2 regions of the Arthrobacter sp. SLBN-112 genome follow, and region 2 is predicted to be linked to the other one. Evidence: riboswitches for the same ligand, from Rfam matches in the RefSeq annotation. Region 2 holds a riboswitch; the other holds the start of a gene.

Region 1 (7,068 bases), 1.6 Mb from region 2:
CTCGTCGAGCATGACGCCGGTTTCCAGCAGCCGGGTGACAACCCTCCGGTACGCGGGGTACGTTCCGTAGATGGCGGCCGGGCCGGCAGTCGGCCACCGGTTCCAGGCTTGGGTGCGGTAGCTTTCGAATCCGGTGGGAACGCCGTTCCAGAACGGCGAATTGGCGCTCAACGCCGTCAGCACGGCCAGCTTGTCGCGGATCCGGTCCAGGACCGCGACGCCTTCTTCCGGTGATTCGATATAGGTGTGGACGTGGAAACCGCAGGTCAGCTGCTCCTGCGCCGTGAGGCCAAAGCGTTCCAGCATCCTGGCGTAGCGCGGGTCCGGCGTCGTATGGCTGGTGGATGCCAGGGGTGAGGTGGCGAGCGCAGCAACCCTGGCACCATGTTTGGCGGCCGCGTGGTTGGCCATTGCCCGGCCGGCCCGGATCTGTTCGAGCAGGCCCGCGGACTCCAGGCAGGGCCGGGTCTGCGTCTCGATTTGCTCAAGCTTCAGCTCGGCACTCAAGCCCATCTCGTCGTCGTGGTCCGCCTGCTTCCCGGAAGGGTGGACGTCCGGGTCCACGGGACGATCGTCCGCCGCGACACGGTGTCCGGCGAGGAGGGCGTCAGCCAGGGCAAGCGGCTCTCCGGACTCCGGATCAACAATCAGGAGTTCTTCCTCCACGCCGAAAGTACGCATACGAACATTCTGCGTCAGGGGCCGGAAATTCCGGGAGCCGCCACTGATCATGACGAACCGTGAACGCCTAGTCCTGGAAGTACTCCACTTTGGCGCCGATGGTGTTCAGGCGCTCCGCCAGGTCCTCATAGCCGCGCTCAATCACGTAGATGTTGCGCAGCTCGGAGACGCCCCGCGCGGCGAGCATGGCCAGCAGCAGGCAGGCAGCGGGCCGGAGCGCCGGCGGGCAGCCCACCTCTGCGGCGCGCCACTTGGTGGGTCCATTGACGTAGATCCGGTGCGGGTCCAGCAGCTGCACCTGTGCCCCGAGCCGGTTGAGCTCCGTCAGGTAGATCGCCCGGTTCTCGTACACCCAGTCGTGGATCATGGTCTGTCCGTGCGCATTCGCGGCGATGACGGCGAAGAACGGCAGGTTGTCGATGTTCAGCCCGGGGAACGGCATCGGGTGGATCTTGTCCTCGGGGGCGCGCAGCTCCGAGGGCTTGGTGGTCACGTCCACCAGCCGCGTGCGGCCGTTCCGGGCCATGTACTCACCGGAGATTTCGAGCTTCTGTCCCATTTGGCCCAAGGTGGCCAGCTCGATTTCCATGAACTCGATGGGTACCCGACGGACCGTGACCTCGGAGTTGGTGACGATGCCGGCCGTGATCAGGCTCATGGCCTCGATGGGGTCCTCAGACGGGAAATACTCGATCTCGGCGTCGATCGCGGGCCGGCCGGTGATTCGAAGCGTGGTGGTTCCCACGCCCTCGATGGTGACGCCGAGCATCTGCAGGTAGAAGCAGAGATCCTGCACCATGTAGTTGGGGCTGGCATTGCGGATCACGGTTGTTCCGGGCCGGTGCGCTGCCGCCATGATCGCATTCTCGGTGACGGTATCGCCCCGTTCGGTGAGGACGAAGGAGCGGTCCTGGTTGTCCGCAGGTGGCGCCTGGACAGTGTAGAAACCGGCGGTGGCCTCCACCGAGAGGCCGAACTCGCGCAGTGCCTGCATGTGGGGTTCCACCGTGCGGGTTCCCAGGTCGCAGCCGCCGGCGTAGGGCAGCCGGTATTCCCGTGACTCGTCCAGCAGCGGGCCCAGCAGCATGATGACGCTGCGGGTGCGCCGTGCCGCGTCCACGTCCATCGCGTTAAGGTCGAGGACGGCCGGGCGGCGCAGGCGGAGATCGGTGTCGTTAAGCCAGGTGCATTCCACGCCGATGCTGGTCAGCACTTCAACGATGCGGTTGACTTCCTCGATCCGGGCCAGGCGGCGGAGCACGGTGGTGCCCCGGTTGATCAGGCTGGCGCACAGCAACGCCACACCAGCGTTCTTGCTGCTGTTCACGTCCACGGCGCCGGACAAGGTGCGGCCGCCCTCCACACGCAGGTGCGTCATCCTGGGCTTGCCCACGTTGACGATGCTCCGGTCGAAGATGTTCTCCAGCCGTTGGATCATCTTGAGGCTGAGGTTCTGCTTGCCTTGTTCCATCCGGGCGACGGCGCTCTGGCTGGTACCGAGTTCGGAAGCCAGCTGGCCCTGCGTCCAGCCCTTTTCGTTCCGGGCGTCCCTCAACATGGCGGCCACGTGGCCGGCGGTCTCCTGAGTCATGCCAAAAATATATCATAGATGAGCTAGCGTGCCGAGGATCATCGTGTGTGGTAGCCAATCGGGGGCACCCTACCCGCCACATGCGATAGTACCCGCGAGTAACCGGCCTAGCTGCCCAACCACACCATGTTCCAACTGCCCGCGGCAAGCGCCGCGCCCAGGGCAAGCCCGGCCACCAAGACGCCGCCGCCCACCACCCCACAGGTCCAGCACACTGAATGTGGATTCGCGGGCCCACGTCCGGTCCCCGCCGCCGAAGCCCCGCGCTTCCATGGTGACGGCAAGCCTCGACGCGCGGCGGATCGCCTGCACCAACAGTCCAAAACTCTGCCCCAGCATCGCCTGCACCCGCCGGACCACGTTCCCTCGCGAACCAACACCGCGGGCGCGCCGGGCCATGCCGATCGTCTGCCATTCCTCGGCCATGAGCCCCACCAGGCGCATCGCCGCCAGGGTTCCCAAAACAAACCGGTGCGGCAGGCGCGCCTTCTGCGCCAGTGCATCCGCGAGGTCGGTCGGATCGGTGCAGCTCATCAGGAGCACCGCCGGAAGGGCGATCGCGAAGCCGCGCAGCAGGAAGCCGATGCCCAGCTGGAGGGACCCTTCGCTCATGGTCCAGATGCCGGCGTCGAGCAGGATCCTTCCGCTGTCCGGCGCCAGGATGGACGTGCTCCACCCGCCGATGGCGGCAGCGAGGATCAGCGGCCAGCCCCGCTGCCAGAGCAGCGACAGGGTGAGCCCCGCGAGGGGAAACAACATCAGCTCGAAGGCCAGGGCCACGGAAGCGGACACCCAGTCGATGGACAGCGCCAGGACCGCCGTGATGAGCACGACGGCGGCGAACTTGCTCAGCGGATTGGCCCGCGCCAGGAGGGCGTGGTTGCCGCTCAACGTCAGTTGCTGCCTCATGGCGCCACCGGTTCCGCCGCAGCCATCCGCAGCTCGGCCCCGCCCAGGGCAGCGGTGAATTCGGCGTCGTGGGTCACGGACACCACTGCCGTGCCGGCGTCCAGGAGTTCGGACAGGAACGAGGCCAGCTCGGCCCAGGTGTTGGCGTCCTGCCCGAACGTGGGCTCGTCCAGGACCAGCACCTGCGGGCTGGCGGCCAGGACCGTGGCCACGGACAGCCGCCGTTTCTCACCGCCGGACAGTGTGTAGGGGTTTGCGTCCACCAGCTGGGTGAGCCGCAGCCGCTCCAACAGTTCCTCCACCCGGTCCTCGCCGTGGCCCAGATGCCGCGGCCCGAACAGCAGCTCATCCAGCACCTTGCCGGTCACGAACTGGTGCTCCGGCTCCTGGAACACGGTGCCCACCCTCGAGATCAACTGCTCGGCCTTCCACGTGTAGGGGTCGATCCCGGCACCGCGGCTGAGGTCCACCGTGGCGGACACTTTTCCGGACACCGGCTCCAGGAGCCCCGCGAGGGTTAGCGCGAACGTTGATTTCCCGGCGCCGTTGGGGCCCGTGACGGCCAGAGCCTGGCCGGCCCTGACCTGCGCGGCAACACCCTCCTGGACCGGAACCGGCGGGATTTTCCGGAAGCCTTTGCGGCGGGGACGCTCGCGGGAGACGCCGAGGTCTTCGGCTGCCAGCAGGAGGTTGCCGGTTCCGGCGGCCGGGACGTCCGCCCGGCGGCGGGTTGCCGGCACGTACCCCGGCACCCACACCCCGGCGGCCGTCAGCATGGCCCGGGCTTCGCTGAGCACCCGGTCCGGGGGCCCGTCCAGGAGCACGGCGGGATCCGAGGCGGAGCCCGGCTGCAGGACCACGATCCGGTCCACCAGGTCCTTCCACACGGAGACCCGGTGCTCCACCACCACCAGGGTGGCTCCGGTCTTGTCCAGGCAGCGCGCCACGGCGTCGCGGACCTCCAGCACGCCGTCCGGGTCCAGGTTGGCGGTGGGTTCGTCCAGCAGGATCAGCCCCGGGCGCATCGCGAGGATGCCGGCCAGCGCCAGGCGCTGTTTCTGGCCGCCGGAGAGGGCCGACGTCGGGTGGTCCAGCGGGAGGTGGGACAGCCCGACGTCGGCAAGCGCCTCGTGCACGCGCGCCCAGATGGCGTCGCGGGGCACGGCAAGGTTCTCGGCGCCGAAGGCGACGTCGTCCCCGACCCGGGAGAGGACCACCTGCGTCTCCGGGTCCTGCTGCATGAGGCCGGACCGGCCGCGCCTGTCCCGGGGCCGGGCGCCGTCAACCAGCAATGAACCGGACTCGTCCGCGTCGCCGGCCTCGCCGTCGTCGTTGATATCACCCAGCACCCCGGCGAGGGCATGCAGCAGCGTTGACTTCCCGGCACCCGAGGGACCGAGCAGGAGCACCCGCTCGCCGGGGCTGATGTCCAGGTCGAGGGCATGGACGGCAGGTTTTGCCCGGCCGGCATGCCGCCAGCCCCAGCCCCGGGCCGTGACGGCGGCGGGGCGGACGGCGCCCTGGGCTGGTGCCATCAGGAGAAGACAGGCTCCGTAGCGGCCTTGCGGGACGCGAAGGAGCTCAGCACGCCGGTGCGCGCCAGCCCGCGCGTGGCGAGCCAGGACAGGGCACCGGCGAGGATGGCACCGGAGACGGTGGTCAACACGATGTAGGCCAGCTTGTCCGCACCGGAGTAGGCGATATTCCAGCCCCACGGCGCGAACGAGTCATTCAGTCCGCAGAAGAATCCAGCCGCGGCGCCGGCCAGCAGGGATACGGGCAGGTTGAACTTGCGGTACACGAAGATGGCGAAGATGATTTCGGCGCCGAGGCCCTGGATGAAGCCGGAGAAGAGAACCGAGGCGCCGTACTGGGAACCCATGAGGAGTTCCCCGGTGGCGGCCACGGTTTCACAGAACAGGGCGGCACCGGGCTTGCGGATGATGAGCATCCCCAGCACGCCGGGAATCATCCAGCCACCCGCCAGCAGCCCAGTCAGGGGCGGGTAGGCGGCGTTCATGGGGGCAGACAGCGCGGCTGCTCCCTGGTCCCATGCCCAGAAAATGACGCCGCCCGCGATGGCCACCAGCGCGGCGACGACGATGTCCACGACGCGCCAGGACTTACTGGTGGTCTTCTTGATTGCTGCAGTACTCATGTGATCCTCCTGGGAAACAGGAGGGGAAAGTGGACCCGGCTGACGGCTGTTGCCGTGCAGCCGCGGCACTTTGAGAACTCGACTCCCTTGCGCCGGTACTAACCGGATCAGGTTCGAGGGTCTGCGGCTGTTCCGCACTCTCAGCGCCCACCTGCGGTTCCTGGCAAGCCAGGTTGTCCGACGGCGGCGCTCCCCTGTCGTTATTGGTGTTGTTGTTCGTTGGGTAAGGCTTTTGATTGCCCTTCCGGGCGTGGTCAAGTTTACACCTGGCAGGGGTGGATAGCGGGCTGTGAGCGCCATTCCACCGGATGTGACAGGATACGATCCGGATTCGGCGGGCGCCCAGCCGGAGGGCTCGCTGGAACCGAGCCCCGCCAGAATGCCGTCCGGTTGCCTACCCCTATTGAGCGCTGCCTGCCCGGGCGCCAGTGGACCTGCAGGAGCCTCTGCGCAAAGCCTGCTTAGGTTTTATTAGTAACCATGCTTACTATATTGTTTCCCGGGTTTCGAGAGGACAGGGCATGGGAGTCACCATGGCGGTCCGGCGTTCGTTCCCGTCCCCGCGGCAGGCCAAGGAGCACCATGAGAATCCCGGACACCAGAGGCCCCCTCACCAGCGCCCTGTTCACAGTCCTGGCCCAGGCACCGGGTGCCGCAGGGACGGAGCTGGACCGGCTCTACCGCCTGGCGGCGCGGCAGGTGGCCGGCACCGGTGACATCATTGGGGACGAGGACATCCAACTGGCACTCTTTTGCCTCTACGAGCTCCATTACTCCGGCCTGGACAGCGTCTCGGACAACTGGGAGTGGGAGCCGGCGTTGATCAGGGTCCGGCAGCTGGTCGAGGAACCGTTCGAGGCGGCCCTCCGCGCTGCCGCACACCAGGCGGCCGGAGACTTCGAACTGCCCGACCGCGGCGCCATAACCAGCGACGAAGTAGCCGACGTCCTGTTCGGCCTCGCCGCCATGGACACCGGTCCCAGCCTCTCCCGCTACGTTGCCAGGAAGGCAAGCCTGGAGCAGCTCCGGGAATTCCTGGTCCACAAGTCGGTGTACCAGCTGAAGGAAGCCGATCCGCACACATGGGCCATTCCGCGGCTCAGCGGACGGCCCAAGGCGGCCTTGGTGGAAATCCAGGCGGACGAATACGGTGGCGGCCGGCCCGAGCGGATGCACAGCGCGCTGTTCGCCCGGACCATGCGCGGCCTGGGCCTCGACGACAGGTACGGCGCCTACGTTGATGCCGTCCCCGCAGTCTCCCTCGCCACCGTTAACCTCATGTCGCTCTGCGGCCTGAACCGGCGGCTCCGGGGTGCCATCACCGGCCACCTGGCGATCTACGAAATGACGTCCTCCCAGCCCAACCGGTTCTACGGTAACGGATTCCGCCGGCACGGTTTCGGCGCCGAGGTTACCCACTACTTCGATGAGCATGTGGAGGCAGACGCCGTCCATGAACAGATCGCAGGCCGTGACCTCGCCGGCGGCCTGGTCGAGGCCGAGCCGCACCTCCTCGCGGACGTCCTGTTTGGGGCGAGTGCCGTCATGGCCCTCGACAGCAGGCTGTCCACCCACCTGATGTCCTCGTGGGAGGCCGGGGCATCATCGCTGCGGACGGCCGTAGCGGCGGCAGCATGAGGCCTGCACCCCCGATAGCCGGGCCCGCCAAGAACGGCAACAACTCGATGAAAGCGGTGCAGGCATGAATCCCGGACAGCGTGGAACCGGC
Region 2 (7,068 bases):
TTCTCGTTGACGACGGGGACCACCCCGAGGCTCAGCAGCCGGTCCATGGCGCGGAGGGCGTTGGTGTGCTGGCTGCGCCGCATCAGGTCCTCGGCTGTGAGCAGGACCTGGCTGACGGTGACGCCATGCGCACCGAAGGCCTGGGTGTACCGGGCCATCAGCAGGCCCTGGCCCACGCTGGCCGCGGCCTGCTGGGTGGCCAGATCCCGGGGGCGCTTGGCAAGCCCCAGCGGGGCCAGCCCGGCGGCGATGGCGCCCGAGGACACCAGGATGATTTCGGCACCTGCGTTGCGCTTGGCGGCCAGGGCGTCGGCCAAAGCCGTGAGCGACTCCTCGGAAATGCCGCCCTTGATGCTGGTGAGCGAGGAAGACCCCACTTTCACCACGATCCGGCGGGCCCCTGCCAGCAGGCTTCTGTCCACGGACCCCGCAATGGGCGCCGTGTCCGGGACCCTAGAGGTCATCGTCCGCTTCCATTCCGCCGTCCTTGACGGGCCGGGCAGCACGGCGCCCGCTGACGGACTCGGTCCAAATGCCGGCCTTGCGTTCAGACTCGAGTTCGGCGCGCGCGGCAGCCTTGGCGTCCTTGCGCTCCTGTTGCTCCTCGCGCTTCTGGCCGCGCGTGGGGCGGTCGCCGATGTCGGCGAAGCGCACGTCCGTGCCACGGGGTGAGGCCAGGAGTTCGGCACCCGCCATCATGGTGGGCTCCCAGTCGAAGACCACGCCGTCATCCTCACCGATGACCACGGTGTCCCCCGGCTTGGCGCCCTGTTTGAACAGCTCTGTCTCCACGCCGAGCTTGGCCAGCCGGTCTGCCAGGTAGCCGATGGCTTCCTCGTTGGTGAAGTCTGTCTGCTTGACCCAGCGCTCGGGCTTCTCGCCGAGGACGCGGAACAGCGGCTCCAGGTTCTTCTCCTCGCGGCGGATCTTGAACCCGGCTTCATTGACGGCACGGGGCCGCAGCACGACGGGCTTGACCTTGGGCGGCTCGGCGGCAACGGCGTCGCGGGCGGCTTTGACGATCTCGGCCATGGCGAACCCAAGTTGGCGCAGGCCCTCGTGGCTGGTGGCAGAGACCTCGAAGACGCGGTATCCGCGCGATTCCAGTTCCGGGCGCACGAATTCGGCCATGTCCTTGCCGTCGGGCAGGTCCACCTTGTTCAATGCGACCAGGCGGGGGCGGTGGTTGAGGGGAACCACCTGGCCGTCGGAGCCCGCGTAGCTCATGTCGACCGCATACTTTTCGAGCTCAGCCTCGATGATGGCGAGGTCCGAGAGCGGATCGCGGTCGGATTCGAGGGTGCCGCAGTCAAGCACGTGGACCAAGGCAGCGCAGCGCTCGACGTGGCGCAGGAAGTTGTGTCCCAGGCCTTTGCCCTCGCTGGCGCCCTCGATCAGGCCGGGGACGTCGGCGATGGTAAACCGGACCTCGCCCGCCTGCACGACGCCAAGGTTGGGAATCAGGGTGGTGAAGGGGTAGTCGGCGATCTTGGGCCGGGCGGCGGACATTGCGGCGATCAAGCTGGACTTTCCGGCGGACGGGAAGCCCACCAGGGCGATGTCTGCGATGGACTTCAGTTCCAGGACCACATCGCGGGAGTCACCTTCGATTCCCAGCAGCGCGAAACCGGGTGCGCGCCGCTTCTGCGAGGACAAGGCGGCGTTGCCCAGGCCGCCCACGCCGCCGGCTGCGGCGATGTACTCGGTGCCCTCACCCACGAGGTCCGCCAGTACGGTGCCGTCCTTTGACTTGACCACGGTGCCGTCCGGAACGGGAAGGATCAGGGTCTCGCCGTTCTTGCCGCCGCGCCAGTCGCCCATGCCGGGACCGCCGTTGCTGGCGTGCCGGTGCGGTGCGTGGTGGTAATCGAGGAGGGTGGTGGTCTGGTGGTCCACCCGGAGGATCACGTCGCCGCCGTCGCCGCCGTTGCCGCCGTCGGGCCCGCCCAGCGGCTTGAACTTCTCACGGTGGACGGAAACGCATCCGTGGCCGCCGGTTCCGCCGGATACGTGAAGTACTACCCGGTCTACAAAGCTGGCCACGTGGATCTCCTCAGAATGCTGTTTACGCGGCGCCCGGGGACGCCACAACGATTGTAGTGCGGTTAAAAGAACAGTGGAGCGGGCCCTCAGGCCCGCTCCACCGCTTCAAAACTGGTTGTTACTCTGCGGCTGCAGCAGCAACGATGTTGACTACGCGACGTCCGCGGCGGGTGCCGAATTCAACGGCGCCCGGGGTCAATGCGAACAGGGTGTCGTCACCGCCGCGGCCAACGCCGGCGCCCGGGTGGAAGTGGGTGCCACGCTGGCGGACGATGATCTCGCCTGCGGAAACGACCTGGCCGCCGAAGCGCTTGACGCCGAGGTACTGAGCGTTGGAATCGCGACCGTTGCGAGTGGAGCTCGCGCCCTTTTTATGTGCCATCTGAAATGCCTGCCTCTAAATTCTGGGGAATCTGTTGAAATGCCTGAACAGTAACCGGTGGTTACTTGATGCCGGTGATCTTGACCTTGGTCAATTCCTGTCGGTGACCCTGGCGCTTCTTGTAGCCGGTCTTGTTCTTGAACTTCTGGATGACAATCTTAGGACCACGCAGGTCCTGGAGGATTTCAGCCGTAACAGTTACCTTGGCCAGGTCTTTGGCTGCGGAGGTGACCTTGTCACCGTCAACCAGGAGCAGTGCGGGCAGCTCAATGGTGCTGCCGGCTCCACCGGCGACGCGGTTCAGGGTAACGAAGTCTCCAACGGAAACCTTCTCTTGGCGGCCGCCTGCGCGGACAATCGCGTACACCACTTGGGAACTCACTTCTCTCGACGTTTATAACAAAATTTGCGTGCGGAACCGACTCACTAAAAGCCTGGTTTCTCGCTGTGCCTCAACGCCGTGGGATCATAACCCAAGTGTTGGCGTAAGCACCGAAGATCCAGAATACGCTAAATCCGTCTCCAGCCGCAAATGAGGCTGGTTCCGGCGGGCCGGCTGTGATAGTAACCACAACCTGGCATGCAGCGCCGCAACTGTGCGTATCCATCATAGCCGCGGCGCCGCCGTCGGACGTCAGGAGTGCAGGCGCGGCGCGTCGAAGAATTCCACTTCAAGCCGGCAGGACTGCTTGAACGCCGTCAGCATGGCAGCCTGTTCCTGGTCAGAGGCCTTCCGTCCCGCCGCATCCACGATGGCGATGGCCTGCCGGGTGGCCTCCGCGAAGCCTTCGTCGGCGTACGTGCGGAGCCATGCAGCGTAGGCGTGCCCGTCAGGTTCGCCCGCCGCGAGGAACTGTCCGTGCAGTGCCCTGCCCACCTCGGCGTAGAGCCAGAAGCAGGGCAGGACAGCGGCGGCAAGGACGGCATAGCTGCCCGACGCCGACACTGCGGTGAGGTGGTCAACGTAGGCCTTGGTGACGGGTCCAAGACCGGTTTGCCCGGGCCGGGTGCTGAGCCATGAGCGGTGGAGTTCCGATTCCACTTCAAGGCACTGCCGGGCTGAGCCTGCCCAGAAAAGCTGCTCCGCTTCGGAGGGGGCCAGGGCGCTGGCCCGGGCCAGGACCCGGGAGTATCCGTTCAGGTACAGGGCGTCCTGGGCGAGATAGTAGGCAAAGTCTTTCTCAGCCAGTTCGCCTGAGGCCAGGCCGTGGATGAAGTCCAGGGCGTAGATGTCCGCCAGGTCCTCCCGGGCTTCGGCCCAGAGCCGGTCAGCGAAGCCGCCTTCCTGGAGGTGGGCCCGCACATGGTGGAAGTGGTGCACGGGTCCGTTCCCCCGGCCGACCTCGAGCCGGCCGGAATTCTCAAGCGCCCCGGCCAGCCAGGGCTTGACCGTCCGCAACGACGCCTCCCAGTCGCCCAGGCGCGCCTGGACCGTTGCCATGGCAGAGGACAGCGAACAACCCGTGCCATGGCTGTTCCGGGTATCGATGCGGGTGCCGGGCACTTCCACGACATCATGCGCCAGCACGCCGGCGGTGTTCACCAGCGCGTCCGGGCAGCTTTCGCCTGACAGGTGTCCGCCCTTGACCAGGACGGTGGCGCCGGTGGCATCAGCCAGGCGCCGGCCCTGGTCCAAGGCTGCTTCCCAGTCCCCTGCCGGCTCCTCGCCCACCAGCACGGCGAGTTCCGGCAGGTTGGGGGTGATGAGGTGTGCAAGGGGCAGCAGTTCCCGGAGGGCGGCTTCGGCGGATTCCTTCAACAGCCGGTCGCCGCTGGTGGCCACCATCACCGGGTCCAGGACCACGACGGCGGGACGCACCTTTTCGAGCCATTGGCGGACCGTGCGGATCACCGCTTCGTCACCGAGCATGCCGATCTTGACGGCGTCGATGGTGATGTCGTCGCTGACGGCATCGAGTTGCTGGGCCAGGAAGGCTGCAGGTGGAACGTGGACGGCCACAACGCCGCGGGTGTTCTGTGCGGTGAGTGCGGTGATGGCAGCCATGCCGTATCCGCCGTGGGCTGCAATGCTTTTGAGGTCCGCCTGGATTCCTGCGCCACCGGATGGATCGGAGCCCGCGATGGAGAGGACACGTGGCACCTCCCGGCCCGCCGGAATCCCGGAGGGAACAGTGGAGGCGGTTGGCAGGGGCATGGAAAGGGTCGAAGACAACAGACATCCCTTCGCCGGTACTAGCCGGACAGGTTCAACGGGTGTGGATCTCAGCCGGCCTTCTGCGCGGCACCCCGTGTCGGTTTCCCAGCCTAGCCGGTAGCCCCGGGCTGCGGTAAAGCTGACAGCCCCCGGATGCAGGAAGTCCCCGCCTGGTGGACTGGTCCCCCCGTAATGACGGGGGGAATGGTCCACGGGACGGGGACTTCATTGGCAACCTTTGACGCGCGGCCTAGAGTTCCGAAGCTGGAACGCCGACGCCGAGGATGATGGGTTCCGCTGACGGCTTGCCGGTATCAGCAGGCTTTGCCGTCTGCTGCTTCGCGGGTTCCGGGGCCTTGGCTGCGTGCGAGTGGCCGGTATTGGCGGCCTGCACGTTCTCATGGTGCTGGACAGCGGTTTCGTTGGCAGCACCCTGGGCCCGGCTGGCAGCCCGGTGGCGGCGCGGCCTGCGTTGGCGGGTCTGCTCCAGCGTGTGGTCGGAGTAGTCCTTCTCAGCCGGCGCTTGCCCGACGCGCGCCTGGGCTTCCCCGCCCTGCGGCAGGTGCTCCGGCGTGGCCTGTTCCGTTGCCGGCTCAGCGGCTCCGGTGTTCTCCGGCGCGGCCTCAACGGGCGACGCCGGCTGGCCGAGGTGGGCGAATGCTTCCGCGAGCCGGTCAAGCGTCAGGGCAGGCCTGGGTTGCTGCTCCTCCGCATGCTCCACGAACGGAAGCGGGACTTTCTCGCCGCCAAACGTCAGGACCGCCGCGGGACGACCGTGCGCGTCGGCGTCGTGCGCGTCACCGTCTGCTGCCTGAGTAGGCTGGACCGGCGTTTGCGGGGCCGGAGCCTGCTGTGCCGGCGCCTGCCGGGCGGCGGCCAGCTCGTCGTCATGCAGGTGGGCCGCGTGGGCGGCGGCGGCAATGTTCGCCAGGGCAAGCCTGGTGGCCTCCGCCTTGGCGTGCCGCTCGGCGTCGGCGGGATCAGGCTGCACGGTGTGGACGTGCACCGCAGGTGCCGGTATCGTCTCGGCCTGCTGGCCGCCACGTCCGCGCCGGCGTTTGCGCTCGGTCCGGGCACCGGGCTGGCCGGCGTCGGTCCGCTGCCCCTCGGGGCGGTGGGCTTCCCCACGGGCGTCGGGACGGTTGTCGGCGCGCTGGACGTGGTGTTCGGCCGCCACGATATTGGCCCGCCGGTGCTCCACGGGATCGTCGTGGGTCACCACGCCGCGTCCGGCGCACGCCTCACACTGCTCGCCGAAGACTTCCAGCAGGCCGGTGCCCATGCGCTTGCGGGTCATCTGGACCAGGCCAAGGGACGTGACCTCGGCGACCTGGTGCTTGGTCCGGTCGCGGCCCAGGCATTCCACCATGCGGCGCAGGACCAGGTCGCGGTTGGATTCGAGCACCATGTCGATGAAGTCGATCACGATGATGCCGCCGATGTCGCGCAGCCGCAGCTGGCGCACCACTTCCTCGGCAGCTTCGAGGTTGTTCTTGGTGACGGTTTCCTCGAGGTTGCCGCCGCTGCCGGTGAACTTGCCGGTGTTGACGTCCACCACGGTCATGGCTTCGGTGCGGTCGATGACCAGGGAACCACCGGAGGGCAGGAACACTTTCCGCTCAAGTGCCTTGTGGATCTGCTCGTCGATGCGCCAGGCGGAGAAGATGTCCTGGTCCTTGGTCCACTTCTCGAGGCGTCCCACCAGATCCGGGGCCACGTACGTGACGTAGGCCTCGATGGTGTCCCAGGCCTCCTCGCCGGAGACGATGAGCTTGGAAAAGTCCTCGTTGAAGACGTCGCGGACCACCTTGATGGTCAGGTCCGGTTCGCCGTACAGCAGTTCGGGGGCAAGGACCTTGGTGGAGGCGGACTGGCTCTCGATGCCTTCCCATTGCGCGCGGAGGCGGTTGATGTCGTGCGTCAGTTCTTCCTCGGACGCGCCCTCGGCCGCGGTGCGGACAATGACGCCGGCGTGTTCGGGGAGACGGTCCTTGAGGATGCGCTTGAGGCGGTTGCGTTCGACGTCGGGCAGCTTGCGGGAGATGCCGGTCATGGAGCCGCCGGGCACGTACACCAGGTAGCGTCCGGGCAGGGAGATCTGGCTGGTGAGCCGGGCGCCCTTGTGGCCCACCGGGTCCTTGGTCACCTGGACCAGGACGGTATCGCCGGACTTGAGCGCGTTTTCGATCCGGCGCTGCTTGCCTTCGAGGTTGACGGCTTCCCAATTGACCTCGCCGGCGTAGAGCACGGCGTTGCGGCCGCGCCCAATGTCAACGAACGCCGCTTCCATGGACGGCAGCACGTTCTGGACCTTGCCCAGATACACGTTGCCGATCAGCGAGTCCTGCTGGGTCTTGGACACGAAGTGTTCGGCCAGGACGCCGTCTTCGAGGACGGCGATCTGGATTCTGTCGTCACGCTGCCGGACGATCATCTGCCGGTCGACGGACTCGCGGCGGGCCAGGAACTCGGCTTCGGTGATCACCGT

What was found. A riboswitch is a leader RNA that binds a small molecule or an ion and turns the genes downstream of it on or off. The one in region 2 is predicted to bind thiamine pyrophosphate.
Region 1: linked by a shared signal. The riboswitch ahead of QF050_RS05365 (ECF transporter S component) and the one ahead of thiD (bifunctional hydroxymethylpyrimidine kinase/phosphomethylpyrimidine kinase) in region 2 are both predicted to bind thiamine pyrophosphate.

What each region holds. Positions count from the first base shown of each region.
Region 1 covers NZ_JAUSXY010000001.1:1,153,891-1,160,958, reverse strand. The annotation lists gene QF050_RS05385 (glutamate--cysteine ligase) at 1-681, opposite strand, end outside; gene QF050_RS05380 (UDP-N-acetylglucosamine 1-carboxyvinyltransferase) at 749-2,272, opposite strand; partial or broken gene QF050_RS05375 (energy-coupling factor transporter transmembrane protein EcfT) at 2,380-3,181, opposite strand; gene QF050_RS05370 (ATP-binding cassette domain-containing protein) at 3,178-4,716, opposite strand; gene QF050_RS05365 (ECF transporter S component) at 4,716-5,339, opposite strand; TPP riboswitch at 5,406-5,545, opposite strand; gene QF050_RS05360 (iron-containing redox enzyme family protein) at 5,922-6,977, shown strand.
Region 2 covers NZ_JAUSXY010000001.1:2,711,596-2,718,663, reverse strand. The annotation lists gene proB (glutamate 5-kinase) at 1-464, opposite strand, end outside; gene obgE (GTPase ObgE) at 454-2,043, opposite strand; gene rpmA (50S ribosomal protein L27) at 2,162-2,425, opposite strand; gene rplU (50S ribosomal protein L21) at 2,487-2,795, opposite strand; gene thiD (bifunctional hydroxymethylpyrimidine kinase/phosphomethylpyrimidine kinase) at 3,060-4,580, opposite strand; TPP riboswitch at 4,588-4,685, opposite strand; partial or broken gene QF050_RS12740 (Rne/Rng family ribonuclease) at 4,831-7,068, opposite strand, start outside.